Regions from separate parts of the Plantactinospora sp. B24E8 genome, predicted to be linked through region 2. Evidence: riboswitches for the same ligand, from Rfam matches in the RefSeq annotation. Region 2 holds a riboswitch; the other holds the start of a gene.

Region 1 (15,572 bases), on a different contig from region 2:
ACTCGCAGGGTTCGGACGGACGCGACAGCAGCAACCTGGGATCAGGGTGGGCGCAGCGGCGAAAATCGATTAGAATGTGTGTACTAAAACGGCTTCTGAACTGGGAGGACAGCCGTGCAGACGTCCGCCTCCACCGCTCCCACCCCCACCCCCGCGCCGCTGCCGTACGCCACCCTGCTCGCCTTCACCCGCTACGTCGACCGGACCGGGCCGGCCAAGGCGACCTTCGTCGGCGGGCTGCGCAAGCAGCGGGCGAGCAGGTCCGGCTTCAACCCGCACGGCCAGCTGGTCAAGGCCCTCAAGGCGGACATCGCCTTCCGCACCGGTGGCCGGCACCTGTCGGAGATCGCCGGCACCGTCAAGCCACGCTGGCGTCCGCTCTACGAGGCACTGGTGCCCGGTGCGGTGAGCTACCTGCACTCGCTCGGCGACCTGTCGACGGTGCAGCTCGCCCAGACCCACGACGCCCTCGGCATGATCGGCGACCTGCCGGTGAAGATCAATCCACATCTCGGCCTGCGTCACGACGACGGCCGGCGGGAGGCCGTCCGACTGCACTTCGACGAGCAGCCACCGAGCCAGGAGGCGCTGCTCGCCACCCTGCACCTGATGGGTCGCCAGATGGCGCAGGTGCTGCCCGGTGCCGAGCCGGTGCTGGTCGACGTACGTCGGGGGGTGGTGCACCGGCCCGACCCGGCGGTCCGGGGCGACCAGGTCGAGCGTTGGCTGGCCGGTGAGGCCGCGGCGTTCACCGCCATCTGGTCCACCGCCGCCTGACACGATCGCGCACGACCGCATCCCGGGGACCGCGCCACGTCGGCGCGGTCCCCGTCCAGCTGAGTGGCGGGGCCCGTCCGCCTGAGCAGCGGCGTGAGCTGGTTATCCACAGGGGTCCCCCGGACGCGTCCCGCTTCCCCCACCCTGTACGGCATGCCCCGAGCAGCCCGACGTCCGCCGCGCCTACGTGGCACGGTCTTCCGTGGTTCCCAGGCCATCGCCGACGGTTTGTTGACCAGGAATGAACTCCGCAGCTCCACCTGGCGTCCGCTCTTCCGGGACATCTACGCGGACGCGGACCTGCCCGTCTCGCACCGCACCCGATGCGCCCTCGTCGCACGTTGGTTGATCCCGGAGGGCGCGGCCATCGCCGGACGCTCGGCCGCCTGCCTCTACGGTGCCACCAACCTGGACGAGCAGGCTCCGGTCGAGGTCGTCGTGCCGGCCGGAACCCGGTTCGGCCCGGTCGCCGGGCTGCGGATCCACACCACCACGCTGACCGACCAGGATGTCCGTCGTCGCGACGGCGTTCCGCTGACGACGGCACACCGCACCTGTTGGGATCTGGCCCGGTGGCTCGATCCGGTCGAAGCGGTAACCATGATCGACCAATTCCTCGCCCGCCGGATCGTCACCGCGCCAGGGCTGCGGGACTACGCGCTCGCCCGGGCCGGTGACCGAGGCTGGCGCCTTGCGCTGCGCGCCGTCGACCTCGCCGATCCGGGCGCGGAGTCACCGCAGGAGTCCCGGCTCCGGGTCCGGCTCGTGCTGGCCGGTCTCCCCCGCCCCGAGACCCAGTACGTCGTCTCCGATCGTGGCCGCTTCGTGGCCCGACTCGACCTGGCCTGGCCCGAGGTGAAGGTGGCCGTCGAGTACGACGGCCTCTGGCACAGCGATCCCCGACAGTTCCACCTCGATCGCCGCCGACTCAACCGGCTCCTCGGCAACAACTGGATCGTGCTGCACGTGACCGCCCAGCGCCTCCGGGACGACTTCGACGGATTTGTCGCGGAACTACAGGCGGCGCTCCACCGACGCGGCCAAGATCACACTACTTCCGGGAAATAGTGGTCTCGATTCGTGCCGGTAGCCACTGTTTCCCTGAAGTTGCGCGATCTCGATGAGGCTGCGCGATTTTGCTGGCGTCGGCGGCGGGCGAACGCCGGTCCGGCGAGCCGACGGCTGGCAGGCTGGGGAGATGGCGGTCGACATCGTCTACGAGACACCCGGGGCGACCACCGACGACGAGGCCGGAATCGCCGGTGGCTGGCTGCCCGGGCAGCTCTCGGAACGCGGCCGCCAGGACGCCCGCGAGCTGGGCGAACGTCGTCGGACCGACGGGCTGAACGCGATCTTCTGCTCCGACCTGCCGCAGGTGGTGGAAACCGTGGAGATCGCTTTCCCGCTGCGCGAGCTTCCGGTGCACTTCGACACCCGGCTGCGGGAGTGCGACCACGGCCGGTTCAACGGCGCCCCGGTTGCCGAGATCGCCGAACTGCGGCTCCGACACCTCGACGAGCCGTTCCCGCACGGACAGAGCTACCGGCAGGTGGTCGAACAGGTCGCCGGTTTCCTCCGGGACATCTCCGCCGCCTGGAACGGCACCCGGGTGCTGGTCGTGGCGCACGCCAGCAACCGGTGGGCGCTGGAGCACCTGCTCAACGGCCGGGACCTCGCCGAACTGCTCACCGCCCCCGACGGGTGGCGGCCGGGCTGGTCGTACCGGCTGCCGTCCGACTGGTCACGGCGGGATTTCCAACCGGCCCGGAAGCAGCCGGGGCGTCCGGCCCGGGGTGACCGGTAACTCGCGGGCGGCGGGCACCCGGGCCTGCCTATTCTTGGCGACGACATGCAGACTCCATCGCCCGCCCCAGTCGTACCCGCCCCCGCCGACCTCGCACACCTGCGGGCCCGGCTACCGGAGCTGATCTTCCGCGACCAGCGTCGGATCCAACGCCGGATCGACGGCCTGGCCAAGGTCCGCGACCCGCAGCGCCGCCAGGCCGGGCTCACCGAGATCGCCGCCGAGCTGACCCGTGCCGAGGAGCGGCTGGCCCGCCGGCTGGCGGCGGTGCCGGTGATCACGTACCCGGCCGGCCTGCCGGTGAGCGAGAAGAAGGACGACCTGCTGGCCGCGATCCGGGACCACCAGGTGGTGATCGTGGCCGGCGAGACCGGTTCCGGGAAGACCACCCAGCTGCCCAAGATCTGTCTTGAGCTGGGCCGGGGCGTCCGCGGGCTGATCGGGCACACCCAGCCCCGACGGCTGGCGGCCCGGACCGTCGCCGACCGGATCGCCGAGGAACTCGGCACCGAGCTGGGTGGCGTGGTCGGCTACAAGGTCCGCTTCACCGACCAGGTCAGCGACGACACGCTGGTCAAGCTGATGACCGACGGCATCCTGCTCGCCGAACTGCAGCACGACCGGATGCTCCGGCAGTACGACACGCTGATCATCGACGAGGCCCACGAGCGGAGCCTCAACATCGACTTCATCCTCGGATACCTGAAACAGCTCCTTCCCCGCCGCCCCGACCTGAAGGTGATCATCACCTCGGCGACCATCGACCCGGAACGCTTCGCCCGGCACTTCGCGCAGCCGGCCGACACCCCCGGTGGTGAGCCCCGGCCGGCGCCGGTGCTGGAGGTCTCCGGTCGGACGTATCCGGTGGAGGTCCGGTACCGGCCGCTGATCGAGGTGACCGAGGCCGAGGAGGACGGTGACGAGGACGGGGAGAACGTCCGGGACCAGATCCAGGCGATCGGCGACGCGGTGCAGGAACTCGCCGCCGAGGGGCCCGGCGACGTTCTCGTCTTCCTCAGCGGCGAGCGGGAGATCCGGGACACCGCCGACGCGCTCAACCGGCTGGTGCAGAACCGGCCCGCGCTGCGGGACACCGAGATCCTGCCGCTCTACGCCCGGCTCTCCACCGCCGAACAGCACCGGGTGTTCCAGCCGCACCGGGGCCGACGGGTCGTCCTGGCCACCAACGTCGCCGAAACCTCACTGACGGTCCCCGGCATCAAGTACGTCGTCGACCCCGGCACCGCCCGGATCTCCCGGTACAGCCACCGGTTGAAGGTGCAGCGGCTGCCGATCGAGGCGATCTCCCAGGCGTCGGCGAACCAGCGCAAGGGCCGGTGCGGGCGTACCTCGGCCGGTATCTGCATCCGGCTCTACGACGAGCAGGACTTCCTCGGCCGGCCCGAGTTCACCGACCCGGAGATCCTGCGTACCAACCTCGCCTCGGTCATCCTGCAGATGACCGCGATCGGGCTCGGTGACATCGCCGCCTTCCCGTTCATCGACCCGCCGGACCGGCGCAACATCGCCGACGGGGTCAACCTGCTGCAGGAGCTGGGCGCGCTGGAGGCGGCGTCGGCGGCCGACCCGGACCGTCGACTCACCCCGCTGGGGCGGCGGCTCGCCCAGCTACCGGTCGACCCACGCCTGGCCCGGATGGTGCTGGAGGGCGAACGCAACGGCTGCGCCGACGAGGTGGCGGTGATCGCGGGCGCGCTCTCCATCCAGGATCCCCGGGAGCGACCGGCCGACAAGCAGGCCCAGGCCGACCAGGCGCACGCCCGGTTCGTGGACAAGGAGTCGGACTTCGCGGCGCTACTCAACCTCTGGCGCTATCTGCAGGAGCAGCAGCGGGCCCTGTCGTCCAGCGCGTTCCGTCGGATGTGCAAGGCCGAGTACCTCAACTACCTGCGGGTCCGAGAGTGGCAGGACATCTACAGCCAGCTCCGTCAGGTGCTGCGGACAATGTCCGACGGCGCGACCGGCCGGCCCGGCAGTGGCCGACGCGGCGAGCGCGGGCCCCGGGGCGAGCAGGCGACGCAGACCGAGCCGGCGACGCAGACCGAGCGGGGCGGCCGGGCCACGCGCGTCGCGCAGACCGCGGGTACGGCGGACAGCCCGACGGACGACATCGACACCGAGCGGATCCACCAGTCCCTGCTGGCCGGGCTGCTCTCCCACGTCGGGCTCCGGGACAGCCAGAAGAACGACTACCTCGGCGCCCGGGGAGCCCGGTTCGCGCTCTTCCCGGGTTCGGCGCTGTTCCGCAAGCCGCCGCGCTGGGTGATGGCCGCCGAACTGGTCGAGACGTCCCGGCTCTGGGGCCGGGTCGCCGCCCGGGTCGAGCCGGAGTGGGTCGAGGCGCTCGCCCAGCACCTGGTGAAACGCAGCTACAGCGAGCCGCACTGGGAGAAGAAACAGGCGGCGGTGCTGGCGTACGAGAAGGTGACCCTGTACGGCATCCCGCTGGTCACCGGCCGGAAGGTCAACTTCGGTCGGATCGACCCGACGCTGAGCCGGGACCTGTTCATCCGGCACGCGCTGGTCGAGGGTGACTGGCAGACCCACCACCGGTTCTTCGCGGACAACCGGAAGCTGCTCGAGGAGATCGAGGAGCTGGAGCACCGGGCCCGGCGCCGGGACATCCTGGTCGACGACGAAACGGTGTACGCCTTCTACGACGCCCGGATCCCCGCCGAGGTGGTCTCCGGCCGGCACTTCGACGCCTGGTGGAAGCGGACCCGTCGGGACCAGCCGGACCTGCTCACCTTCGACCGGGAGATGCTGGTCAACGAGGGCCGGGGCGGGGTCGACCCGGCGGACTACCCGGACGAGTGGCACTCCGACGGGGTGACGCTGCCGTTGACGTACCGGTTCGAGCCGGGGACCAACACGGACGGGGTGACGGTCGACATCCCGCTGCCGGTGCTGAACCGGGTGGACGCGGAGAGCTTCGACTGGCAGGTGCCGGGGCTGCGTGAGGAGTTGGTGATCGCGCTGATCCGGTCGCTGCCGAAGGCCGTACGCCGGAACTTTGTCCCGGCGCCGGACTATGCGCGGGCGGTGCTGGCCGCGATCACGCCGGGGCGGGAGTCGCTGCTCGACGCGGTGACCCACCAGCTGCGCCGGCTGACCGGGGTGACCGTGCCCCGGGAGGCGTGGGACCTGGCGAAGCTGCCGGCCCACCTGCGGCCCACCTACCGGGTGATCGACGACGACGGCGAGCGGACGGTCGCCGAGGGCAAGGACCTGCCGGCGCTGCAACGCCAGCTCACCACCCAGGTACGTCGGATGGTGGCCGCCGCCGCGCCGGAGGTGGAACGGACCGGGCTGCGGGAGTGGAGCATCGGCACCCTGCCCCGCTCGATCGAACAGGTCCGGGGCGGCTACCTGGTGACGGCGTATCCGGCGCTGGCCGACGAGGGCGAGAGCGTGGCGGTCCGGGTCTTCGAGACCGAGGCCGAGCAGCAGGTGCAGATGTGGGCCGGCACCCGACGGCTGCTCCGGCTCGGCCTCGGCTCGCCGGCGAAGTTCCTGCAGGGCCGGCTGAGCAACGAGGCCAAACTGGCGCTGAGCCGCAACCCGCACCGCACCGTGCAGGACCTGCTGGAGGATGCCGCCGACGCCGCGGTCGACAAGCTGGTCGCCGACGCCGGCGGACCGGCCTGGGACGCCGAGGGCTTCACGGCCCTGCGGGACCGGGTACGGGCCGACCTGATCGACACCACCTTCGCGGTGGTCGACCGGGTACGTCGGGTGCTGGCCACCGCGTACGCGGTCGAGCAGCGGCTGGGCCGGACCAACAGCCTGGCCCTGGTGTCCGCACTCGCCGACATCCGGGCCCAGCTCTCCGCCCTGGTGCACCGGGGTTTTGTCACCCAGACCGGGTACGCCCGCCTCGCCGACCTGCCGCGTTACCTCACCGCCATCGAGCGCCGCCTCGACCGGTTGCCGCAGAACCCGGGGCGGGACCGGGAGCAGCAGGCCCGGATAGCCCAGGTCCAGAAGGAGTACCAGGAGATGCTGGCCGCCCTCCCCCCGGCCCGCCGGAACGAGGAGGCGGTCCGGGAGATCCGCTGGATGATCGAGGAACTGCGGGTCAACGTCTTCGCCCAGGCGCTCGGTACGCCGTACCCGATCTCGGAGCAGCGGATCTACCGGGCGATGGACCTGGCCGAGGGCCGCTGACCCGCACCACCCGCGCGGGTCCGGACGGGCGGCGCGACGCCGGAGATTGACGTATCGAAATTGGTTCCCTTAGGCTGGGCAGGTCGGCGGCGGTAAGCGCTTTCCATTTCCCCGTTCCTCCAGTCCGGGAGCGCCCGTATGAGACGCCACCGCACGACCGTCCTCGCCCTGCTCGCGATCGTGACCCTGTTGCTGGGCACGGCGCCCGTCCCCGCCTCGGCCGCACCCCGGTTCCGGGTCCTGGTCTTCTCCAAGACGACGAACTTCTACCACGACTCGATTCCGGCCGGCATCGCCGCGATCCAGCGGCTCGGCGCCGAGCACAACTTCGAGGTCGAGGCGACCACCGACGCGGCCGCCTTCACCGACGCCAACCTCGGCCGCTTCGACGCGCTGGTCTTCAACAACACCAACTCCACCCCGGAGTCCGGTGACCTGCTCGACGCGGCGCAGCGGGTCGCGTTGCAGAACTTCGTCCGGGCCGGTGGCGGCTGGGTCGGGCTGCACGCCGCCTCGGCCAGCGAACGCGACTGGGCCTGGTACGAGGGCCTGGTCGGCACCATCTTCGACTTCCATCCCGACTTCTCCGCCACCGGCGGCACGTACCCCGGTCGGATCAAGGTGCTGGACGACGCGCACCCGTCCACGAAGGACCTGCCGGAGCTGTGGGAGCGCGGCGAGGAGTGGTACAACTGGCGCACCAACCCGACCGGGAAGGTGCACACCCTCGCCCAGGTCAAGGTCCGGGACGGCATCCCCGGGCTGGACGAGGGGCACGACCACGCGTACTCGTGGTGCCAGAACTACGACGGCGGCCGGTCCTGGTTCACCGCCGGCGGGCACGCCGGCTCCGCCTTCGCCGAGCCGGCGTTCCTGACCCACCTGCGCGGCGGCATCGAGTGGGCGGCCGGCGCCGTGCCGGGCGACTGCGGCGCCACCCGGACCGGCGACTTCCAGCGGGTGCCGTTGGTTACCGAGGACCTGGCCGACCCGTTCGAGCTGGCGGTGGCACCGGACCGGCGGGTCTTCTACATCCAGCGGACCGGCGCGGTCAAGGTCATCGACCAGGAGACACTGGCCGTCCGTACGCTTGTCGACTTCGCCTACACCCCGACCCAGACCAGCCAGTCCGACGGGCTGCTCGGGCTGACCCTGGACAACAACTTCGCCACCAACAACTGGCTCTACCTGCTCTGGTCGGACAAGACCGCCAACCAGCTCAACCTGTCCCGGTTCACGGTCGCGGGCGACACGATCAGCATGGGCAGCGAGCGGCGACTGCTGACCATCCCCACCTACCGGGGCGAGGGCCGGGCCAACTCGCACATGGGCGGCTCGTTGGCCATGGACCGGCACGGCAACCTCTACGCCGGCATCGGGGACAACACCGATCCCTTCGAGTCCGGCGGCTTCACCCCGATCGACGAGCGGGCCGGCCGGCGGGCCTGGGACGCGCAGGCCACCTCCGGGAACACCAACGACCTGCGGGGCAAGATCCTGCGAATCACCCCCCGCGCCGACGGGACGTACGCGGTGCCGGCCGGTAACCTCTTCGCCCCCGGTACGGCCCGGACCCGGCCGGAGATCTACGCGATGGGGATGCGCAACCCGTTCCGGATCACCGTCGACCCGCTCACCGACGCGCTGCTGGTCGCCGACTACGGGCCGGACGCCCGGGCCGCCAACCCGAACCGGGGGCCGGAGGGGACGGTGGAGTTCAACCGGATCACCAGTGCCGGCAACTACGGCTGGCCGTACTGCACCGGCGACAACGTGCCGTTCAACGACTACAACTTCGCCACCTCGACGCCGGGGCCGAAGTTCGACTGCGGCGCCCTGGTCAACAACTCGCCGAACAACACCGGGCTGACCAACCTGCCGGCGGCCCGCCCGGCACTGGTCTGGTACGCCTACTCGGCCTCGGCCGCCTTCCCCGAGCTGGGCACCGGCGGCGGCGGGCCGATGAGCGGCCCGGTCTACGACTACGACCCGGCCAACCCCAGACCGACGAAGTTCCCGGAGTACTACGAGGGCAAGTGGATCGTCTACGAACTGACCCGGCAGTGGTGGAAGACGCTGTCAATCCACGACACGGCGCAGACCTTCGCCGACCCGCGCTTCGGCCCGACCCGGGTCGGCGACCTCCAGTCGATCAACGGGATCTTCGGTGACATGAGCTGGATCCAGCCCTTCGAGGCCGAGTTCGGCCAGGACGGCTCGCTCTACGTGATCGACTTCGGGGTCGGCAGCGGCAGTGGCCGGGGCGGCAGCAACGAGGGCGCCGGGATCTACCGGATCGACTACGTGGCGAACGGCCGGCCGCCGGTGGCGAAGGTGGGCGTGGACCGCGACAGCGGCCCGGGACCGCTGACGGTGCGGTTCTCCAGTACCGGCTCCGCCTCCGCCGACGGCACGCCGATCACGTACGCCTGGGACCTCGACGGGGACGGCGACACCGACTCGACGGCGACGAACCCGACGTACACGTACTCCGAGCGGGGTCAGTTCACCGCCCGGCTGACCGTGACCAGCGCCCGTGGGCTCAGCTCGGTGGCGACCGCGCAGATCACGGTCGGCAACACCCGGCCGGCGGTGGCGTTGAGCGTGCCGAACGGCGGCTTCTTCGACTTCGGCGACCAGATCCCGTACGCGGTGACGGTCACCGACCCGGAGGAGAGCGGCATCGCCTGCGACCGGGTGGTCACCCAGACCCACCTCGGCCACGACAGCCACAGCCACCCGATGGACAACTACCTCGGCTGCTCGGGCACGGTCACCACGGAGGCGAACGGTGGGGACGGACACGGGCCCGGCCAGAACCTCTACACGGTGCTGACCGCCCAGTACACCGACGGCGGCGCGGCCGGCGGGGTGCTGGCGCTGGTCGGCTCGGTCTGGCACGAGTTGCAGCCGAAGAACAGGGAGGCGGAGCACTTCGACGCCGCCCAGGGGATCCAGGTGCTGGAGCGGACGACCGCCCGGGCCGGCCGGCGGGTCGGCGACGTCGACCACGGCGAGTGGATCAGCTTCGGTCCGGTGAACCTGACCGGGATCGGCTCGGTCACCGCCGCGGTCAGCTCGGGCAGCACCGGCGGCACCGTCGAGTTCCGGGCCGACTCGCCGACCGGGCAGCTGCTCGGCACGATGCCGGTCGGCAGCACCGGCGGCTGGGACAACGTGGTCTCGCCGACGGTCAACCTGGCCAACCCGGGCGGGACGTTCACCCTCTACCTGGTCTTCGTCAACCCGGCGCAGGCCGGCGGCACACCCGACCTGCTCTCCCTGGACTGGCTGCGCTTCAACGGCGCGGGGGTGAAACGGGAGACCGGCGGGACGGTCTCGGTCACCGCGAACCCCCGGACCGGGACGGCGCCGCTGTCGGTGGCGTTCACCGGTACGGCCACCCCGGCGGCCGGGCGGACCATCACCGACCGGGCCTGGGACTTCGGTGACAACACCCCGGTCGTGCACGGCACCTCGGCCACCCACTCGTACGCCCGGCCGGGTACCTACACGGCCCGGCTGACGGTCACCGACAGCGCCGGAGCCACGATGTCGAGTCATCTGACCATCACGGTCCGCTAGGTCTGAACGGTCCGGAGGGCACCTTCCTGCCGCCCGGGCGGTAGCCGGTGGCACGGAAGGGGCCCTCCCGGCCAGGCGGCCGGGCGAAGCGTGGCAAGGATTACAGCGCCAACCGCGCTGACCAGTTGGAACGTCGGGCCACCGGCTGCGTAGACTCTGCACCGGCCATCCAGAGCGACCGAGAGACCTGGCTCGTCGACGTCGCAGCAACCCCCCACCACGGGTGCGGGTGCTACCGCCAGGACCGATGGAGGTTCGCAGTGCCTACCACCCGGGCCGAGCGGTCGAGCCGGCTCCATGTCACCTGGCACCGGTGGCGTCGACATGTCGACCTGTGCCGGATCAGCACCATGCTCTGTCGCGGTCACGCCTGACCCCGCCCGCCGGTCGGCGGATCTCCGACCATCTGATTGATCCCCTCGAGGCGGTTGACCTCGACGCTGCGGCACGCCCACGACCGGTGCACGGTCGCGGGCCGCGCGTCCGTGTCGGCGTCGCCCGCCGGATATTTCCTGGAGTTTCCACACAATGCGCCTCAACACCCTGACCACCCGCCTGCTCTCCGGGGTCGCCGCCGTCGCGTTGCTCGGTGCGGTCGCGGCCTGCGGCGGAGGTTCCGCCGACAGCGCCGACAACCCGTACGACCTGCTGCAACCGGGCACGCTGCGGGTCGGCACGCTGACCGACGCGCCGCCGAACGTCTTCCTCAAGGACGGGAAGTTCACCGGTTTCGACAACGACCTGATGACCGCCGTGGCGCAGAGGCTGGGCCTGAAGGTCGAGTTCGTCGGCACCGAGTTCTCCGCACTGCTCGCCCAGGTCAACAACCACAAGTTCGACGCCGGCTCGTCCTCGATCACCATCACCGAGGCGCGGAAGAAGACCGTCGACTTCACCAACGGCTACGACTTCGGCTACTTCGGACTCGACGTACCGGCCGGCTCGCCGATCAGGAGCTTCGCCGAACTGAAGGGCAAGCGGGTCGTGGTGGTGCAGGGCACCGTCCAGGACGACTACGCCACCGCCGAAGGGCTCGACCCGGTCCGGGTGCCGGACTACAACGGCGCGATCAACCAACTCAAGGCCAAGACCGCCGACGCCTGGATCGCCCCGGCCGAGATCGGTGAGAAGTCCGCGCAGGACAGTGGCGGGAAGATCGTACTGGCCGAGAAGCAGCTCAGCTCGGCGCCGACCGCGTTCGCGGTGGCCAAGGGGAACGACCCGCTGCGCGAGGCCCTGAACAAGGCGCTCGACGAGGTGGTCCAGGACGGCACCTGGACCCGCCTCCAGGACCAGTACTACCCGGGTCGGCCGATCCCGGAGACCTTCAAGCCGGGCAGCGGCACCGTGACCTTCCCACCGGTGCAGGCCGGCGCTGGCAGCACGCCGAGCGGCGCCCCGACCGCGCCGGCCAGCCCGACCGGTACGCCGGCGGCCTGACCCTCCACAGGAGACGAGCGAGCAGAGACAGGTGGAGCGATGGAGACGCTGAGGACGTTGTGGGAGACGTTCTTCGACCTGGAGTCGATGCGCGAGGCGCTACCCGAGATGCTCACGGTCGGGCTGCGTAACACGCTGCTGCTGGCGCTCGTCTCCGCGATCCTGGGGACCCTGCTCGGCATGCTGCTGGCCGTCGCCGGCCTGGCCCGGACCCGATGGTTGCGCTGGCCGGCACGGATCTACACGGATGTGTTCCGGGGGCTGCCGGCCGCGGTCACCATCCTGCTGATCGGGGTCGGGTTGGCCCCCCTCGGGCTCGCCTGGTGGGGACCCAACCCGTACCCGCTCGGCATCCTGGCCCTGTCGCTGATCGCGGCGGCGTACATCGGGGAGATCTTCCGGTCCGGCATCCAGAGCGTGGAGGCCAGCCAGCTGGAGGCGACCCGGGCCCTGGGGCTGTCACACGCCGCCGCGATGCGTCTGGTCATCATCCCGCAGGGCGTACGCCGGGTCCTGCCGGCCTGGGTCAACCAGCTGATCGCCCTGATCAAGGACTCCAGCCTGGTCTACTTCCTCGGCCTGGTGGCCAGCCAGCGGGAGCTGTTCCGGATCGGCCAGGACTACGCCGCGAACACCGGAAACGAGTCGGCGCTGCTGCTCGCCGGCCTGTGCTACCTGGCCATCACGGTGCCGCTGACCCACCTCGTGAACTGGGTCGACCGGCGGTTGCGCGACGGTCGGGCCGCCGGGCCGGAGCCCGAGGATCCGCTGGCGCCGGCCGGCGAGACCCCACTGCCCACGTCGACGGAGGGAGGCCCCCATGTCCGACGGTGACCGAGCCGAGCCGTCGACGGACCGGGTCGGCGACAACCGGACCGTGGCGGTGACCGACCTGACGTCGCCGGCCGTCTCGTCCGACCCGGCCGCCGGCCGGGTCTTCGAGTCGGTGAGCGTCGCCACCCGGGACGTCCACCTGGCGTTCGGACGCAATCCGGTGCTGCGCGGCGTCGACCTGGAGGTCGGCCGCGGCGAGACCGCGTGTGTGATCGGCCCGTCCGGTTCCGGGAAGTCGACCCTGCTCCGGACCATCAACCGGTTGTTGGAGCCGGACCGTGGTGACGTGCTGCTCGACGGGCAGAGCGTGCTCTCCGGCGACCCGGACGAGTTGCGCCAGCGGATCGGCATGGTGTTCCAGCAGTTCAACCTCTTCCCGCACATGACCGTACGGCGCAACGTGACCCTGGCCCTCCGACAGCTCAAGGGCCTCTCCCGGGACGAGGCCGACGAGGTGGCACTGCGCCAGCTCGACCTGGTCGGCCTACGGCACAAGGCGGACGTACGACCGGGCCGGCTCTCCGGCGGTCAGCAGCAGCGGGTGGCGATCGCCCGGGCCCTGGCGATGTCACCCCGGGTGATGCTCTTCGACGAGGCGACGTCGGCGCTCGATCCGGAACTGGTCAAGGGGGTGCTGTCGCTGATGGCCGACCTGGCCGGACAGGGCATGACCATGGTCGTGGTGACCCACGAGATGGGGTTCGCCCGGCAGGTCGCCGACCAGGTCGTCTTCATGGACCAGGGCCGGGTGGTCGAGGCCGGCCCACCGGCCGAACTCTTCGCGGCGCCACGCAGTCCCCGGCTCCGGCAGTTCCTCTCCCAGGTGCTCTGACGGTCCTCCCCCGGGTGCGCTGACGGCGGTCTCCCGCGCGGGTACGGCGACGACGAACCGTCGGCCCTCCGGGTAGGACCGCCGCCGGTGTGGATTCCGACGATCCGGTCCTCGTCTTCCTCGCCTCCGCGACCCCGCCCCACCAGGCGGTCGCGCTGCGGATCGAGGGAGCACCACCGGCCCAGTGGCAGGCGACCGTGCTCTACGACTCCGCCGAGACCGTCACCGTCTCCCTGGCCGGGCTGAACACGGTCGACCTCCTCGCCCGACTGCGCCGGCTCCGGGTGCCGGCCGAGATGGTCTACCGGGAGATCCGCGACCTCGGGATCGACTGGGATCCCGAGCAGGAGGTACGGCAGCGTTCCGAGGCGGACATGGCCGACTGGCGGAAGCGGGATCACGAGCACCGGGAACAGCTCAAACGCGAGTTCCTGCGCCGGCAGGCCGAGGACTGACCGGAAGCCGGGACGGGGTCGCCCCCGAGCACGGCGGGCGGCCGTGGGCGGTCATGGACGTGCTCCCGACGCGTGGCGCCTCGGGAGCACGTCCGCCGGTGCCGGTCGGGTCAGCCGCCGTTGATCACAAAGGTCGATCCCGGTTCGACCACGATGTTGCCGGTGGCCGAGTTGGTGATGGTCACGTTCGTCAGGGTCGCGCTGCCCCGGGCGCCGCCCATCGCGAGGATGCCCGCGCCGTTGTTGGACCGGTCGATCCGGACGTTGCTGATCACCACCCCCGGCATGTTGCCGCCACCGGTCTTGAACTGGATGCCGTCGTACGTCGAGTCGTGGATCTCGGTGTCCCTGATGGTGACCCCGACGATGTCCCGGGTCGCCGGGAAGAGTGTGATGGCGCCGAACTCCTGGTCCTCGTTCCAGAAGGCCCCGCCGGTGCGGTAGAGGGCGTTGTTCGCGATCAGTGTCTGCCCGGAGAACGGCAGCGGGCTGTGGTCGGTCGCCAACATGATGCCCGGGTAGTTCATCGTGTCGTAGATCAGGTTGTTCTCGATCGAGTTGCCGTAACCGCCGTAGATCGCGATGCCGTTCGCCCGCCACGGCAACTGGACGGTGTTGTTGACGAAGTGGTTGTCGTGGGCGATGTCGACGGACTGGTCCTTGACGTACGGGTTGGCCCAGACCGCGAGCGCGTCGTCACCGGTGGTCCGGAAGGACGAGTTGAAAACCCGCGAGTTGCGGGTGCCGTTGCTGAAGTTGATGCCGTCGGCGTACGTGTTGCGGATCCGCATGCCGGTGAACTCCAGCCCGTCACCGGGTCCCCACAGCTCGGGGATGTTGTCGAAGTCGCGACCGACCCAGGCGCCGACGTTGGCGTGCTCGATCCAGACGTTGCTGATCCTGGTGTTGCGGCCGAACCGTCCGTTGAGCCCGACGCCGCCCTCGGCACCGCCGGGTCCGCCCCGGATCCGGCCGGAGCCGAAGATCGCGATGTCCGAGATCTGGGTGTTGTCGTCGATGTCGAAGCCGAAGTTGCCCTCGTGCGGGTGGTTGATGCCACCGACCACCAGGTGCGGCTCGGTCAGCGTGTAGAGCTGGGAGTGCCACATCCCGGCGCCCCGGATGGTGACGTTGCGGATGCCGACCTGGTTGTGCTGTCCCCGGTTCAACGGGTCGTCGGTCAGGATCTTCTGTTCCTGCCGCCACTGCCCGGCCGGGATCCAGACGCAGCCGATCACCCCGTTCTGGTCGTCGGTCACCGCCCGCTGGATGGCCGCCGTGTCGTCGATGCCGTCGCCCGGCACCGCGCCGTACGCGGTGATCGAGGTGCAGCCGGCCGGTTGGTCCGTCGCCGGCGCCACCTGCTCCAGGTCGACCAGGTCGATGATGTGGAAGGCGGCCGTGTCGGACGCGTCCCGCTGCAACCGGAACCGGGTGCCGGCCGGATACGTCTGGGACAGCAGCGCCTGGGACTCGTCGAAGAGCCGTCGGGCGTCGCTCTGCGGGGTGTTGGTCAGTCCTTCCGGCTCATCGGTGTTGCCGTAGAGCCAGCTGTGCCGGGACGAGAACGTCAGCTTCCGGACGAAGGTGTCGTTGACGTAGAGGCTGATGGTGGCCTCGGTGCCGCCGCCGCCCGGCGCGTCGGGGATCGAGTTGC
Region 2 (15,572 bases):
CCCAGCGGCTGCTGGAGGAGGCCGACCACGACGTGGCGTGGGTGGAGAAGCCCGAGGGGCCGGTCGGTCGTCGCGCCCTGGTGGTCGCGCCGCTCTCGGTCGCGGGCACGCTCGCCACCCACCTGTACGACGAGCGCACCGTGGTCGCCACCTCGGCCACCCTGGCCCTCGGTGGCCGGTTCGACACGGTGGCCCGGTCGCTCGGCCTGGAGCTGCCGACGACGCCCCCGCCCGCCCCGTCGGCGATGGCGTCGGCGATGGCCGCGAAGAGCCGGGGCACGGGCCCGACGACGCCGGGAACGACCCCGGACCGGGGCGCCGGCCGGCCGGCTCCGGAGCCGCCGGGAGCCGCGGACCGGTCCGGGTCGGTGGACTCGGGTCCGGGCTGGCATTCCCTCGACGTCGGATCCCCGTTCGACTACGCCCGGCAGGGCATCCTGTACGTCGCCGCGCACCTGCCCCGCCCCAGCGCCTCCGGCCTGCCGGCCGCCGCCGGCGAGGAACTGCTCGCGCTGGTGGGGGCACTCGGTGGTCGTACCCTCGGGCTGTTCTCGTCCCGGCGGGCCGCACTGCAGGCCGCCGAGCTGCTGCGGGCCCGTACCGACCTGCCGATCCTGTTGCAGGGCGAGGAGGCGCTGCCGCTGCTGGTCCGCAAGTTCCGGGAGGACCGGGCGAGCTGCCTGTTCGGGGTGATGTCGCTGTGGCAGGGCGTGGACGTGCCGGGTGACGCCTGTCAACTGGTCGTGATCGACCGGCTGCCGTTCCCCCGGCCGGACGAGCCGCTGGCGGCGGCCCGGGCCGCGGCGGTGGACTCCGCCGGCGGGTCCGGGTTCGCCGCGGTCAGCGTGCCGATCGCCGCCGTACGGCTGGCCCAGGGGGTGGGTCGCCTGATCCGCTCGATGCAGGACAAGGGCGTGGTGGCGGTGCTCGACTCCCGGCTGGAGACCGCCCGGGGGTACGGCCCGTTCCTCCGGCGTTCGCTGCCGCCGTTCTGGTACACGACCCGGCCGGACATCGCCCGGGGCGCCCTGGAGCGGCTCGGCCGCGGCTGAGCCGGCCCGCGCCGGCCGTACCCGACGGACGGGGGGCCGGGCGGCGTACCGACCCGGCCGGGACGGGCGGCCCCGGCCGACCGGCGGCGGTCAGGGGGCGGTCGGGGCCACCACCACGGCGTCCGGCGGCACCTCGGGTCGCCGCCGGTGGGCCAGCCGGCGTACCGCCGTGTTCAGCACGGCGACCAGCGGCACCGAGACCAGCGCACCGACGATCCCGGCCAGCACCACACCGGCCGCGATGGCGACGATCACCGCGAGCGGATGGATCGCCACCGCCCGACCCATGATCAACGGCTGCAGGATGTGCCCCTCGACCTGCTGTACGCCGATCACCACGCCGAGGATGATCAGCGCGGTGACCCAGCCGCTGTCGACCAGGGCCACCAGCACCGCCACCGCGCCGGAGAGGGTGGCGCCGACGATCGGGATGAACGCGCCGAGGAAGACCAGCGCGGCGAGCGGGAACGCGAACGGGATGTCGAAGACGACGAGGAAGATGCCGATCCCGACCGCGTCGATGAACGCGACCAGTACGGTCGCCCGGACGTACGCGACCAGGGTGTTCCAGGAGGCGCGCCCGGCGTCGTCCACCCGCCAACGGGCGGCGACCGGCAGCAGCCGGACGATGAACCGCCAGATCTTGCCGCCGTCGCGGAGGAAGAAGAACGTGGCGAAGAGCACCAGCAGCGCGCCGGTTAGCAGTTCGGCGACGGTCGCGGCGGTCGAGACCGCCCCGCTGGTCAGCGACTGGGTGTTCTCGTTGAGCCAGCGCTCGCCCTGCTCGATGTAGGAGTCGAGCTGCCGGTCCGACATGTGCAGCGGCCCGGTCCGCAGCCAGTCCTGGATCTGCCGGATGCCGTCGGTGGTCTTGCGGCTCAGATCCGGTACGCCCCGGACGAACTCGTTCACCACCAGGGTGAGGGTGCCGACCACCGCCGCCAGACCGGCGACCAGCACCACCGCGGTCGCCAGGGACCGGGGGAACCGGGCCCGGAGCAGCCAGCCGGCCGCCGGGGCCAGCAGGGCCGAGAGCAGCAGCGCGATGGCCAGCGGAATGATGACGATCCGGATCGTGCCGATCACCTTGAGCAGGGCCCAGGCGACAAGCCCGATGACGATCAGCCGCCACGACCAGGCGGCGGCGATCCGCAGCGCGTGCGGCACGTCCTCGTCGTCCCGGCTGGACGTCGAGGGGTGGTGCGCCACCGGCGGCGTCTCCTCGCTCAGCGGCGGTGGCGGCGGTGCCGCGATGACCCCTCCCGGATCCGCCGGCGACGACGGCCGGCTCTCCGACCGCCCGGACGCGTAGGCGCGACGGAACCTCGCCCGCAGCTGCTCGAAGCGGCTCACGCGCACCTCCCCGTTCTGAGAACCCACCCGTGCCTCCCCTGGTGGCGGAGAATCGGCCTCCCTACGGTAGCCGGACCGGTACAGCCCGGCTCGCACCGCGTGCGGCTGCCGGGCCCCGGGATCGGCACCGTCCCGGGCCGGGTGGGGCCGAGGAGGCGCAGGTCGACGCGGTCGCCGGGCACGGTACCGTTTCCCGACGTGACCGCCGACGTGAACAACGACAACGGGCTGCCCATCCGCCTGCTGCACGACCGGGTGCTGGTGCGTACCGAGGGCGCTGAGGGCGAACGGCGCTCGACCGCCGGCATCGTCATCCCGGCGACCGCCTCGATGGGGCGCCGCCTGGCCTGGGCGACCGCGGTCGGGGTCGGCCCGAACGTCCGCTCCATCGTCTCCGGCGACCGGGTGCTCTTCGACCCGGACGACCGCTCGGAGGTGGAGCTGCACGGCCGGGAGTACGTGCTGCTCCGCGAACGCGACGTGCACGCGGTTGCCGCCCGACGGGTCGAGGACGACTCCACCGGCCTCTACCTCTGACAGGCCCGCCGGCCAGCGCCGGTGGCGACCCGGCTCAGAATCCCGTGGACGGTCGGTACGGCGACGGATGGCCCGGGCCGGCGCCCGGGACCGTCGACGGTCCGCCCGTCCCGTACCACCCGGACGGGCCGTAGCCGCCCGGAACCGGGCCGGGAGAAGGCGCCGGCACCAGCACGACCGGGATCGGCACCACCGGCTCGCTCGGCGCCTCCACCGGCCGGCTGGTCCCGTCCGGGAACGTCAGGTGGTAGCGGGTCCCGTCCCAGAACCCGGGTGGCGCCTGCGGGTCCCGGCCGACAAATACCTGCCGGGCCGCCTGCAGCTCGTCGAGCAGGCGACGCTCCTCGGCCACCGAACGGGCCAACGCGGCCGGCTTGGCGTCCAGGCCCCGGACCATCCCGTCCCGGAGCAGCGCCAGCCGGGTGGCGGCGTACTGGAATCCGCGCATCGCCCGCAGACCGTGCGGACCGGCCACCCGGCGGGCCCACTGTCGGGCCGCGTGCCGCCGGCCGAGACTGCTCAGCGCGGCGACCTCCGGCGGCGTCAACCAGCCCGCCCGTACGTAGTCGGGCAGGGTGCGCTCGGTGAGTCGGCCCTCCCAGCCGCGCAGCCAGATGGCCAGCCCGACCATGCCCAGGAAGATCGGCACCATCAGGCTGATGTAGCTGTAGAGCATGATCAGCGGCTGCCCGGTCTGCTCGACGAGGGTGGGTGCCAGGTTCCAGGTGCCGTGCAGGATCATCGCCAGCAGCAGGCCGGCCAGGGGCGCGGTGATCCGGACCGCCCGGTCGGCGGAGCGGGCCGCGACGCCCAGCCCGACGCCGGTCATCGCGGTGAAGAGCGGGTGGGCGAAGCCGCTGATCAGCACCCGGGAGATGAAGATCGCGATGACGTTCATCGTGCCGGTGGCCGGGCCGTACTGGCTGGCGCCCTCGGCGTAGCCGAGTCCGCCGAGGTAGAGGATGTTCTCCACCATCGCGAACCCGACCGCCGACAGGCCACAGTAGACGATCCCGTCGGTGATGCCGGACCACTCCCGGCGGCGGAAGAGCAGCAGCAGGATCGGGCCCAGCGCCTTGGTCAGCTCCTCGATGAAGGGCGCGACCAGGACCGCCACCAGCGAATCCGACAGTCCGGCCGAGTGGAACAGGTCCGCCGCGAACCCGTTCACGTTCAGCGACGCGTACGTCGACACCGCCGCGCCCCAACCGAAGCAGAAGACGAGGTACTTGACCGGCTCCGGCTCGTACCGGTCGAGCCAGAGGAAACAGGCGACCAGGACCGGCACCGGCACGATCGCCGCGACCAGTCCGACGACCAGCGCGGTGATGCCGAGCCGCTGGCCGAGGGTGAGCAGCATCAACACCGCGCAGCCGGCGATCAGCAGGATCACCCCGACCAGCACCAGGATGCGGCGCCACCCCAGTCCGGACCGTGGCGACCGGACCTGGACCACCGGCAGCCCACCGGGCGGTGCCGGGGGGAACGATCCCGGCGGAACCGGCGACGGTGCGGAGGTGGGCGCACCGGGTGGCGGGGTGTCGACCATGACGTCAGCGTAGTCACATCCGGCAGAGCCTGGTCTCACCACTTCCGCTCCGGCTATGCTCACCGGCAGGTCACGAGTGCCAGCGTTCAGCCCCGGCTTGCTGGCCGGCAACCCTCGTCGAGGTTCGCGGTGGGGTGCCCCGGGTGATGACCGGGCCTGGTCGCACCGCCGCGCCAGGCAAGCGCGGGCCCCGACCCAATCCCACTCCGGGGTCCCTGGACTGCCGGAGGTACCCCGATGAGTACGACCCTCGCGTCCCGTTCCCGCCGTACCGCACCCCGGGAGGCCGGGAACGCGCCGGCCGCCGGCGTCGCCGTGCCGGACAACGGCCGCACCGTGCCGGGTGCCAGGCCGCTCGACGTGCTCGGCGTACCCGGGCAGGTCAACCTCGACTACGCCGCCACCGCGCCGTGCGCCCGGGCCGCCGCCGACGCGGTGGCCGAACTTCTGCCCTGGTACGGCAGTGTGCACCGGGGCGCCGGAGCGCTGTCCCGGCGCAGCACCCTCGCCTACGAGCGTTCCCGGGAACAGGTCGGCGACTTCCTCGGCGTCCGCGCGGGTGACCACGTCATCTTCACCCGCAACACCACCGACGCGCTGAACCTGCTGGCCCGGGCCCTGCCGCCCGGTGCCCGGGTGGTCACCTTCGGCGGCGAGCACCACGCCAACCTGCTGCCGTGGCCCACCGGGACGGTCCGGCTGCCGGTCCCCGACTCCCCCGCCGCAGCCGTCCGGGCGCTCGACGCCGCCCTACGGGAACTGCGCCGGGGCACCGACGGGACAGGGCCGATCCTGGTCGCGGTGACCGGGGCCAGCAACGTCACCGGGGAGGTCTGGCCGGTCGCGGAACTGGCCCTGGCCGCCCACCGGTACGGCGCCCGGATCGCCCTGGACGCGGCCCAGCTCGCCCCGCACGCCCCGGTCGACCTCGGCGCGCTGGACGTGGACTACGTCGCGGTCTCCGGACACAAGCTGTACGCCCCGTTCGGGGTCGGCGTACTGGCCGGGCGGTCGGACTGGCTGGACGCGGCCCCGCCGTACCTGGCCGGTGGCGGGGCCACCCTGGCGGTCGGCACCGCCACCCACGACGTCCGGTGGACGACCGGGCCGGCCCGACACGAGGCGGGCACCCCGAACCTGCTCGGCGCGGTCGCGCTGGCCGCTGTCTGTACGGCGTTGGAGGCTGCGGACCGGGCCGCGCTGTACGCCCACGAGCAGGCCCTCCTCGCCCACCTGCGGGCCGGACTCGCCGCGCTGCCGCAGGTGTGCGAACTGCGTACCTTCGCCGCCGAGGCGCCCCGGGTCGGGATCGTGTCGTTCGTGGTCGCCGGCCGGGATTCGGCGGAGGTCGCCGCGGAACTCGCCCGGGGGTGGCAGATCGGAGTCCGGGACGGGAAGTTCTGTGCCCATCCGCTGGCCCGACGCCTGCTCACCGAGGCGGCCACCCGAACCGGACGGACCGACCTGCCGGGCACGGCGCTGCGGGCCAGCATCGGCCTGGGCAGTGGCCGCGAGCACGTCGACCGCCTGCTGACCGCCCTGGGTACGCTCACCGGCGCCAGCTGAGCCGGCCGGCAGGTCAGGCCGGCCGGATCAGAGAGCCGGCCGGCGGGTCAGGCTGGTCGGATCAGATGGCCCGGCGGCGACGCTGCCCGCCCGACCGGGTCGTCTGGCCCTCGCGGGCCGCCTTCTGGGCGGCCTGGGTGGCGTCGTCGGGGTGCCCGCCGGCCGCCAGCCGCACCAGCCGGTTCGCCTCGGTCCGTTCGATGCCGGTCGCCCGGAGCACGTCACTGCCGGCGGTCCGGACCTGCGCGACCACCACGCTGCCGGAGAACCCCACCCCCTCGTCGTACGCCCGGCCGGCCTGCCCGATCGCCTGCAGCGCCTGCTCCCGTGCGGCCTCCGGCTCGATGCCGATCCCGAGATCCTTGCGAAGCAGCTTCACCGCGTCGGCCAGCAGCGCCACCGCGGTCGCCAACTCCTCCGGCACCGGCTCGTCGTCCTCCAGCACGGTGACCGCGCGCCGGATCAGCGTGCCGCTGTTGTGCACCGCGTGTTCGATGAACTGGGAACTCTCCACGTACTGGGTGAGCGCCGGCCGGCGGTGCCAGCGCACCGGCGACAGGATCGAGGTCTCCCGGCCGCCCTCCAGCGCCTCTTCGAAGCCCTGCAGGTGCTCCTCGACCTCGTTCAGCCGGTCCAGGGCCCGCTGCGCCCGGGGCGCGTCCCGGGTTCTGAGCGCCTCTGCGGTCTCGGTCAGCTCCTCGGTGAGCCGGCCCAGTGCCGGCCGGGCCGCCCGGTCCACCACCCGGAGCGGATTCAGTGGCAGGACCAGCGCGATGACCACCAGCCCGGCGGCCCCACCGATCAGCGCGTCGATCACCCGGGGCGCCTCGACGTTCGACATGGAGGGCATGACGGTCACGATCAGCACGGCGGTCGCCGCCGCCTGGGTGACCACCGCCGGACCGCCGCCCAGGAAGATGGTGACCACGATCGAGAGCAGCACGATCAGGCCGAGTTGCCACGCGCCACGTCCGGCCAGCAGGACCAGCAGGTCACCGAGTCCGATCCCCACCGCGACGCCGATGATCAGCTCGACGGTCCGGCGGAACCGCTGCCCGACCGAGGAGGCGATGGTGCCGATCGCGGAGATCGGCGCGAAGACCGGCGACGGGTTGCCCAGCAGTTCGTGCGAGGCGGTCCAGGCCAGCGCCGCCGCCACCGAGGCCTGCACCGACAGCAGCAGGTTGAACCGTACGGCGTGCCAGCGGTCCTTCACCGTGGCCCTGGAGCGCCTCCGGAACTCCTTCGCCAGCTGGCTGATCCGCTCCCGGTCCAGGTCCAGGTCGACCGGCGCTTTTGCCACGGTGTCCCGGACGGTGCGCATGGCGGGGACTACCCGCTTCCGAACCTTCCTAACAGTGGCGGTCCGAAACCGACCATGGTCGACAGGTCGTCGGCCGACTAGCCTGCCCACCATGCCGGATCTTCTCGACGACCTGCGGGCGGCACTCGGTGAATCCGCCGTACTGACCGATCCCGACCTGCTCCGCGGCTACCAGCGCGACGAGGCCGACCTCTGCGTGGCCGGCATGCCGGCCGTGGTGGTCCGGCCGCGCAGCACCGCCGACGTGGTCGCCGTGGTCCGGACCGCCGCGGCGTACGGCGTACCGGTGGTGCCGCAGGGGGCCCGGACCGGCCTGGCCGGGGCCGCGAACGCGGTCGACGGCGCGGTGGTGGTCTCCATGACGGCGATGGACGAGATTCTCGAGATCGACCCGGTGAACCGGATCGGTGTGGTGCAGCCGGGGGTGGTCAACGCCGCCCTGGCGGCCGCGGTCGCCAAGCACGGGCTGCGCTACCCGCCCGACCCGGGCTCGTGGGAGTCGTCGACGATCGGCGGCAACGTCTCCACGAACGCCGGCGGCATGTGCTGCGTCAAGTACGGCGTCACCACCGAGTACGTCCTCGGCCTGGAGGTGGTGCTCGCCGACGGCGAGGTGCTGCGGACCGGGCGACGTACCGCCAAGGGGGTCGCCGGGTACGACCTGACCCGGCTCTTCGTCGGTTCGGAGGGCACCCTCGGCGTGATCACCGAGGTGACGGTCTCGCTGCGCCCGGCGGCCGAGGAGTCACTGACCCTGGTCGCGGTCTTCCCGTCCACCGCCGCCGCCGGCCGGGCGGTCGCCGGGATCTCCGCCCAGGGGCTCAGCCCGAGCCTGCTGGAACTGCTGGACCGGACACACCTGCGGGCGATCGAGGCGTACCGGCCGATGGGGTTGCGGACCGACGCCGGCGCGCTGCTGCTCGCCGCCGCCGACACCGGGCCCCGGGCCGCCGCCGACCTGGCCCGACTGGCCGAGGTCTGTACGGCCAGCGGTGCCGACGAGGTCTACGCGGCGACCGACGCCGAGGAGGCGTCCGCGCTGCTCCAGGCACGTCGGCTGGCCCACCCGGCGATGGAGCGGTTCGCCGCGCAGGCGTTCCCGGGCGGCAACGGCGGGCTGGTCATCGACGACATCGCGGTACCCCGGGACGCGCTGGCGGCGCTGCTGGACGGGGTGGCCCGGATCGCCGAGGAGTGCGACGTACCGATCGGGGTGGTCGGGCACGCCGGGGACGGCAACATGCACCCGAACATCGTGGTGGACCGGGCCGACCCGGCCAGCGTGGCCCGCGGCCGGCGGGCCTTCGACGCAATCATGGAGCTGGGGCTCTCGCTCGGCGGCACCTGCACCGGCGAGCACGGGGTGGGACTGCTGAAGCGGGACTGGCTGGCCCGGGAGATCGGTCCGGTCGGGGTACGGGTGCACCAGGCGATCAAGCACGCCCTCGACCCGACCGGACTGTTCAACCCCGGCAAGGTGGTCTAGTCAGCCGCCCCGGCCGGCCCGTCGCTCAACCCGACAGTTGTGCCCCGTCCGGCCCGACACCCGCGCCACGGTCGGCGGCCAGACCGCGTACGTCGGGAGCGCCGAGCCGGGCCGCGTCCGCGGTGGCGTCGTCCGGCATCCGCTGCGACTGCCGCTCGGCCGCCACCCGGGCCAGGTAGTGCTCGACCTCGCGGGCCCGTACCGAGGCGTCCCAGCCGAGCACCCGGCCCATCAGTTCGGCCGCCTGCTCGGCCGACTCGGCACCCCGGTGCGGCGTCTCGAACGAGATCCGGGTACGCCGGGTCAGCACGTCGTCCAGGTGCAGCGCGCCCTCGGCCCGGGCCGCGTACACCACCTCGGCGGCGAGGTACTCCGGTGCCCCGGCCAGCGGTGATCCGAGCAGCGGCTCGGCGTCGACCATGGCGAGGAGTTCGCCGGTCAGGTTGCCGTACCGCTCCAGCAGGTGTTCCACCACCCCGGCCGGTACGCCGTGTCGGCGGGCCAGGTCGGCCCGGTCCCGCCACAGCGCGGCGTACCCGTCGGCGCCGAGCAGCGGCAGGTCGGCGGTGCGGGACGCGCGGACGTTGCCGAGCCGGCGGGCCGCCTTGTCGACCACGTCGGCGGCCATCACCCGGTACGTCGTGTACTTGCCGCCGGCGACCAGCAGCAGCCCGAGCATCGGCTCGAAGACCGCGTGCTCGCGGGACAGTTTCGACGTCGAGTCCGCCTCGCCGGTCAGCAGCGGGCGCAGCCCGGCGTAGACGCCCTCGATGTCGTCGGTGGTCAACGGCCGGTCGAGCACGGTGTTGACCTGGTCGAGCAGGTAGTCGATGTCGCGGGCCGAGGCGGCCGGGTGGGCCCGGTCGAGCCGCCAGTCGGTGTCGGTGGTGCCGATGATCCAGTGCCCGCCCCACGGCAGGACAAAAAGCACCGAGGTCGGCGTACGCAGGATCAGCCCGGCCTCGCCGGTGATCGCCGAGCGGGGCACCACCAGGTGCACCCCCTTGGAGGCGCGGACCCGCAGCCCGCGCCGGACGCCGACGTCGCCGAGCAGCTCGGACATGTCGTCGCTCCACACCCCGGTGGCGGCGATCACGGTCCGGGCGTTCACCTCGAACTCGGCGGGTTCGCCGTTCCCCTGCGCCGGCGCTTCCATGTCCCGGACCCGTACCCCGGTCACCTCGCGGGCCTGCCGGTTCAGGCCGACGACCCGGGCGCTGGTCACCACGGCCGCGCCGAGGCTGGCCGCGGTCCGGGCCAGGGTGACCACCAGCCGGGCGTCGTCGACCTGGCCGTCGTAGTAGCGGATCGCCCCGGAGACCGCGTCGGCGCGCAGGCTCGGGAAGATCCGGCGGGTGCCCTCCCGGCTGAGGTGCCGGTGCAGCGGCATGCCGCGCCCGCCGCCGAAGATCCCGGCGAAGGCGTCGTACGCGGCGACCCCGGTGCCGTAGTAGGAGCGCCGCCAGACCCGCTTCGGCAGCGCCGTGGGTCCGTCCGCGGCCGGCAGTGGCACCAGGATCGGCACCGGACGGACCAGGTGCGGCGCGAGTCGGGTGGCGAGCAGGCCCCGCTCGGTCAGCGCCTCGTGGACCAGCCCGAGTTCCAGCTGTTCCAGGTAGCGCAGCCCGCCGTGGATGAGTTTGCTGGACCGGCTGGACGTGCCGGCGGCGTAGTCACGGGCCTCGACCAGCGCCACCTTCAGCCCCCGGGAGGCCGCGTCGAGCGCGGCGCCCGCCCCGGTCACCCCACCACCGATGACGAGTACGTCGAACCGTTCACTCCGCAGCCGTCGCAGGTCGGCCGCCCGACGGGCGGGTGACAACTCTCCGGCCGTGTTCCGGGAAACGCTGGGGTCACGCACCCGTCCACGTTAGCCGCCCACCGTCGGTGGGGAAGGCCCCCTCCTGTCGCTTCTCGTCGGGGCAGTGCCCCTCGCCGACCAACTCCGGTGACCGGTCCTCCTTGTCCTGGGGTGTCGACAGGCATATGCTTTGCATCGCAGAGTAGATAACGGATGCAAAGTAAGGGGGCGGTCATGCACCCACCGGAGCACACCCACCCGGCCCGTACGCTCGCCGAACTGGACCGACTCCGCAGTCGTACCCGGGACAGGGCACACGCCGGGGCCTGGCTGCCGGCGCTCGGTGTCGCCACGCTGCTGCTGGCCAGCAGCCTGCTCTACCGCACCCCGTTCGGAACACCCACCAGCATCACCATCAGTCACCCCTACTGGGCGGGGCTGCGCGACGAGCAACACGACCCGGTGCTGTCGTACGTCTTCTGGTTCGTCGGGATCCCGCTGCTCTTCGCGGCGACCGGCGCCTGGTACGCCTGGCGCGCCCGCCGGCTGGGCCTACGGGTCGCCTGGCCGGTCTTCGCCGCCACCGGCCTCGGCGTACTGGCACTGCTCGCCGTCCTCGCGGCGGTACCGGAACGGCGGATCGCCGCCGACCACCTCGGCGCCGCCACCCCGGACTTCTGGTGGCCCGGCCTGCTGACCCCGCTGCTCCCGGTCGCGGCGGCGGTGCTCGCCCTCGCCTGGGCCGAACGCAGCGTCGCCCTCGCGATCGCCGGGGGTTGGATCGCACTGCTGACAGCCTGGCTCTGCGGCTCCCGCACGCTCGGCTACCTGCCGCCCTGGGCCACCCGACTCCTCGGCGGCGGCGACACCTCGCTCGGCGGCGAACTCGCCCTCCGACCAGGGCACTATCTTGTCCTGATGGCGCTACCGCTGGTCAGCTTCGCCGCCGTCCGCGCGCTGCGGGCCGCCCGCCGCACCACCCGACCGGTACGGACCACCGAGGTCCCGGGTGCCTGACCGGCAGGCCCCGGCGGCGCATCCCGCCCTCGCCCTGGACGACACCGTCCACCAACGGGTACGCCTCGCCATCCTGACCGTGCTCAGCGAGGTACGCGAGTGCGGGTTCGGAACCCTGCGCGACGAACTCGGGCTGACCGACGGCAACCTGAACCGCCACCTCAGGATCCTGGAGGACGCCGGCCTGATGCAGGTGACCAAGGGGTACGAGGGCCGGCGCCCCCGTACCTGGCTACGGCTCACCCGGCAGGGTCGGGCGGCGCTGCGCGCCGAGGTCGCCGCACTGGAGCAGCTGGTCAACCGGCTCCGCAGCGCAGCCGAGGACGACAGCGCGGCCCAGGACGACAACGCCGCCGCCGAGGAGGAGGCCGGCGACCCTACGGCTTCCGCCGACTGAGTTACCCACCCGACGGGGCGTCCACGGAGGACGGTGCGGGGGAAGGCGACGCGGACCCGCCGGGGTGGCCGGACGTCGTAGCATTTCGCGGCATGCAGGACGGTGCGTCCCCGTCGCCCGGTGCTTCCCCGCCGCCCGGTGCTTCCCCGCCGCCCGGTGCTTCCCCGCCGCCCGGGCCCTCGTCCGTGCCGCCGCCGTACCCACCCCCGGCTGTCCCGCCGTACCCGTATCCGCCGCCTCCGTATCCGGCGGCCGTCGGGGTGGCCGGCAGCAGCCCCTGGCCGGTGGTCGCCGCCGTTCTCGTCGGGCTCTGGACGGTCGGCGTGACGGTGGTCGCCCAGACCGTCGGGTGGGCCGTCGACCAGACACTGCTCGTCGCCGGGTTGGACCGGCCGGTCTGGCTCTGGCCGGCGATCGGCCTGGCCAACGCCCTACTGGTGGGAGTGCCGACCGGACTGCTGGCCCTCCTGCCCCGTTCCCCGGCGGTACGCGCCACCGGCCGGGCCTGGTTGCTCGGCGCGATCACGCTCGGCGTGCTGCTGACCCTCCGGGCGATCCCGACGACCGCGCACGAGGTGTACCTCGCCGGATTCGCCGCGACGGCAGCCCTGGCCACGGTGCTGATCCGCCGGCTCGGCAGCGGAATCCACAGGTCGGCCCGCGAACCGGTCCACGGGTCCCCGGCCGGGCAGGGAGTACAGCCATCCCTGCTCGGGGCAGCCACGGCTCGGACCCGTACCGAGCTGGGTGCGGTCCTGTTCGGGACCGCCGCCGGACTGGCCCTGCTGCTGCCCTGGGCCTGGGTCGGCGCACTGGGCGGCACGCTGGAGACCGTGCTCGCCCTGCTCGCCGCCGCCACGGTCGGCTGGCTGGCCGCGACCGTCCTGCACACCGGCTTCTGGGCCGCCTTCGCGCCGGAACCCGGCGGCTCCCGCACCGGACTCGTCCTGCTCGGCGGGCTGGTGGCCGGGGTGGCGCTCGCCCTGCTCGCCGCCGGCACCGGCCAGTCCGGCACCCAACTCGCCGTACTCCTGGTGTTGCCACCAACCGGATTCGCGCTCGCCGCGCTGCACGCGGTCGGCCGGGCCCGGTCCGCCGGCGCGCCGTCATCGGCGGACGGCGCGGCTGTCCGGCCGGACACCGCCGGCGGCTGGCTTGTCGGCATCGCCGCGATCGGTCCACTGGCCTTCGTCGACCCGGAGGAGATCACCCTGCTGCTGGCGGTCACCCGCGACGTGCCGTACTGGGCCGCGATCGCCGCCCTCGGCTCGCTCGCCGTCGCGGTGCTGCTCGCCGTCGGGTACGGCGTCGGCTTCGGCCGGTCCACGGCGGCACTGCCCCGCCGGCCGGTGGCCGTGGCGGTGACCGGTGTCCTGCTGCTCGGCGCCGGCGCGGTGTACGTCGGGCTCGGCAGCCCGGGCTGGCACGGTGAACGGCTCTTCGTGGTGCTCCGCCAGCAGGCGGACCTGACCGGGGTGGCGGGTGCGGCGGGTCCGGCCGGCCGGGAGGCCCGGGGTCGGGAGGTCTACCGCCGACTGGTCGACACCGCCCGGTCCTCCCAGGCGGATCTGCGCCGGGAGTTGACCCGGTTCCGGCTGAACCACACGCCGTACTACCTGGTCAACGCGATCGAGACGGACGGGGGTCCGGCGGTGGCGGCCTGGCTGTCCCGCCGGGAGGACGTGGCCCGGGTGCTGGTCAGCCAGCGGCTGCGGCGATTGCCGGCCGGGGGCGGGCCGGCACGCGGCGACGACCCGGCCCCGACGTCACCGGGTTGGAACCTGACGACGATCGGCGCCGACCGGGTCCGGGCCGAGCTCGGCATCGACGGTACGGGCGTCGTGGTGGGCAGTTCGGACTCCGGGGTGGACGGAACCCATCCGGCCCTGGCCGCCGGTTTCCGGGGCGGTGACGACTCGTGGCACGACCCGTGGAACGGCACCCGCGCCCCGGTCGACCACGGCGGTCACGGTACGCACACCCTCGCCACCGCGGTCGGCGGTCAGCACGTCGGGGTGGCGCCGGGAGCCCGCTGGGTGGGCTGCGTCAACCTGGACCGCAACCTCGGCAATCCGGCCGACTACCTGGACTGCCTGCAGTTCATGCTGGCGCCGTACCCGCCCGGCGCCGACCCGTTCAGGGCCGGACGGCCGGAACGGGCGCCACAGGTGTTGACCAACTCGTGGGGCTGTCCGCCGATCGAGGGCTGTGCCCGGGAGACGCTGCGGCCGGCCGCCGCCGCGCTCGCCTCCGCCGGCATCTTCTTCGTCGCCGCCGCCGGTAACACCGGTCCCGGCTGCGGATCGCTCGACGATCCGCCCGCGCCGTACCCGGAGGTCTTCACCGTCGGGGCGACGGACCGGAACCGGCGGGTCACGTTCTTCTCCAGCCGGGGTCCGGCGCCGGGCGGGGCGGCGAAACCGGACCTGGTCGCGCCCGGCGACGAGGTGCTGTCCGCCCTGCCCGGCGGCGGCTACGGCGCGCAGAGCGGTACGTCGATGGCGGCCCCGCACGTGGCCGGGGTCGTCGCGCTGATGTGGTCGGCGAATCCCGCGCTGGTCGGCGACCTGGCGACCACCGGCCGGATCCTGCGCGACACCGCCGCACCGGTCGACCCGACGTTCCGCTCCCGCCAGCCGGCGGACGAGTGCGGCGGGCCGGCACGGATCTCCGGCGCCGGCATCGTGGACGCGTACGCCGCCGTCCGGGCGGCCCAGCAGCTCGACCAGGGGCGGTGAGCACTCCGACCGGCGACGCCGACGAACCTGTACGTCGGTCGACCGATGACCTATCGTCGGCGATCATGGAAGCCGAGTTCTCGATCGTCGCGCTCACCGACGCCCAGGTGCCGGCCGTGGTCCAGCTCTGCACGGACGCGCTGGACCTGCCCGAGGACGCCGCCGAGGCGGCCCAGATCGTGGCCCGGTTGCGGGACGACACCCCACCGCCCGGGTCGGCGCAGCGGCGGCGTACCGCCGGGGTGGTCGCCCTGGCCGACGGTGCCGTGGTCGGCGCGGCGCTCGGTTCGCTGGCGTACCGCGACCCGGCCGTCGGGCACGTCGACCTGTTCGTCGTTCGGCCGGACCGGCGGCGGCGGGGCATCGGCCGGGCGCTGCTGCGGTCGGTGGAGGCGGCGCTCGCCGGACTCGGCGCCGCCCAGGTACGGATCGCCGGCAACGCGCCGCACTACGCGTGGCCGGGGATCGACGTCCGGTACACCCCGGCGGTCTGCACCGCGCTGGCGCTCGGCTACACCCCGGACGGTACGGCCTGGAACATGACCGCCGACCTCTCCGACGAGTCCTCGCCGGCGCTGCGCTCCACCGCCGCCGCCGAACAGCGGCTGGCCGCCCAGGGTGTCACGGTACGGCGTGCCGGACCGGCGGACGTGCCGGAACTGACCCGGTTCGCCCGGGACACCTTCGGCGGCAGTTGGGACGCCGAACTGGCGCACTCGGTCGGGCCGGACGACGCCGGCTGCCACCTCGCC

What was found. Region 2 has a riboswitch for S-adenosylmethionine ahead of ABGB21_RS34935 (aminotransferase class V-fold PLP-dependent enzyme). Riboswitches for the same ligand answer to the same signal wherever they lie in the genome.
Region 1: linked by a shared signal. The riboswitch ahead of ABGB21_RS05725 (ABC transporter substrate-binding protein) and the one ahead of ABGB21_RS34935 (aminotransferase class V-fold PLP-dependent enzyme) in region 2 are both predicted to bind S-adenosylmethionine.

Annotation. Positions count from the first base shown of each region.
Region 1 is NZ_JBDPMH010000002.1:422,358-437,929, reverse strand. Features, by position in the region: gene ABGB21_RS05750 (hypothetical protein) at 115-777, shown strand; gene ABGB21_RS05745 (hypothetical protein) at 931-1,845, shown strand; gene ABGB21_RS05740 (histidine phosphatase family protein) at 1,976-2,581, shown strand; gene hrpA (ATP-dependent RNA helicase HrpA) at 2,627-6,769, shown strand; gene ABGB21_RS05730 (ThuA domain-containing protein) at 6,908-10,354, shown strand; SAM riboswitch class I at 10,517-10,608, shown strand; gene ABGB21_RS05725 (ABC transporter substrate-binding protein) at 10,883-11,794, shown strand; gene ABGB21_RS05720 (amino acid ABC transporter permease) at 11,834-12,628, shown strand; gene ABGB21_RS05715 (amino acid ABC transporter ATP-binding protein) at 12,615-13,460, shown strand; gene ABGB21_RS05710 (hypothetical protein) at 13,550-13,915, shown strand; gene ABGB21_RS05705 (CARDB domain-containing protein) at 14,026-15,572, opposite strand, start outside.
Region 2 is NZ_JBDPMH010000049.1:11,102-26,673, reverse strand. Features, by position in the region: gene ABGB21_RS34955 (ATP-dependent DNA helicase) at 1-1,052, shown strand, start outside; gene ABGB21_RS34950 (AI-2E family transporter) at 1,143-2,432, opposite strand; gene ABGB21_RS34945 (co-chaperone GroES) at 2,604-2,942, shown strand; gene ABGB21_RS34940 (PrsW family intramembrane metalloprotease) at 2,977-4,491, opposite strand; SAM riboswitch class IV at 4,560-4,681, shown strand; gene ABGB21_RS34935 (aminotransferase class V-fold PLP-dependent enzyme) at 4,729-6,057, shown strand; gene ABGB21_RS34930 (FUSC family protein) at 6,119-7,360, opposite strand; gene ABGB21_RS34925 (FAD-linked oxidase C-terminal domain-containing protein) at 7,473-8,867, shown strand; gene ABGB21_RS34920 (glycerol-3-phosphate dehydrogenase/oxidase) at 8,893-10,728, opposite strand; gene ABGB21_RS34915 (hypothetical protein) at 10,903-11,685, shown strand; gene ABGB21_RS34910 (transcriptional regulator) at 11,678-12,082, shown strand; gene ABGB21_RS34905 (S8 family serine peptidase) at 12,343-14,820, shown strand; gene ABGB21_RS34900 (GNAT family N-acetyltransferase) at 14,886-15,572, shown strand, end outside.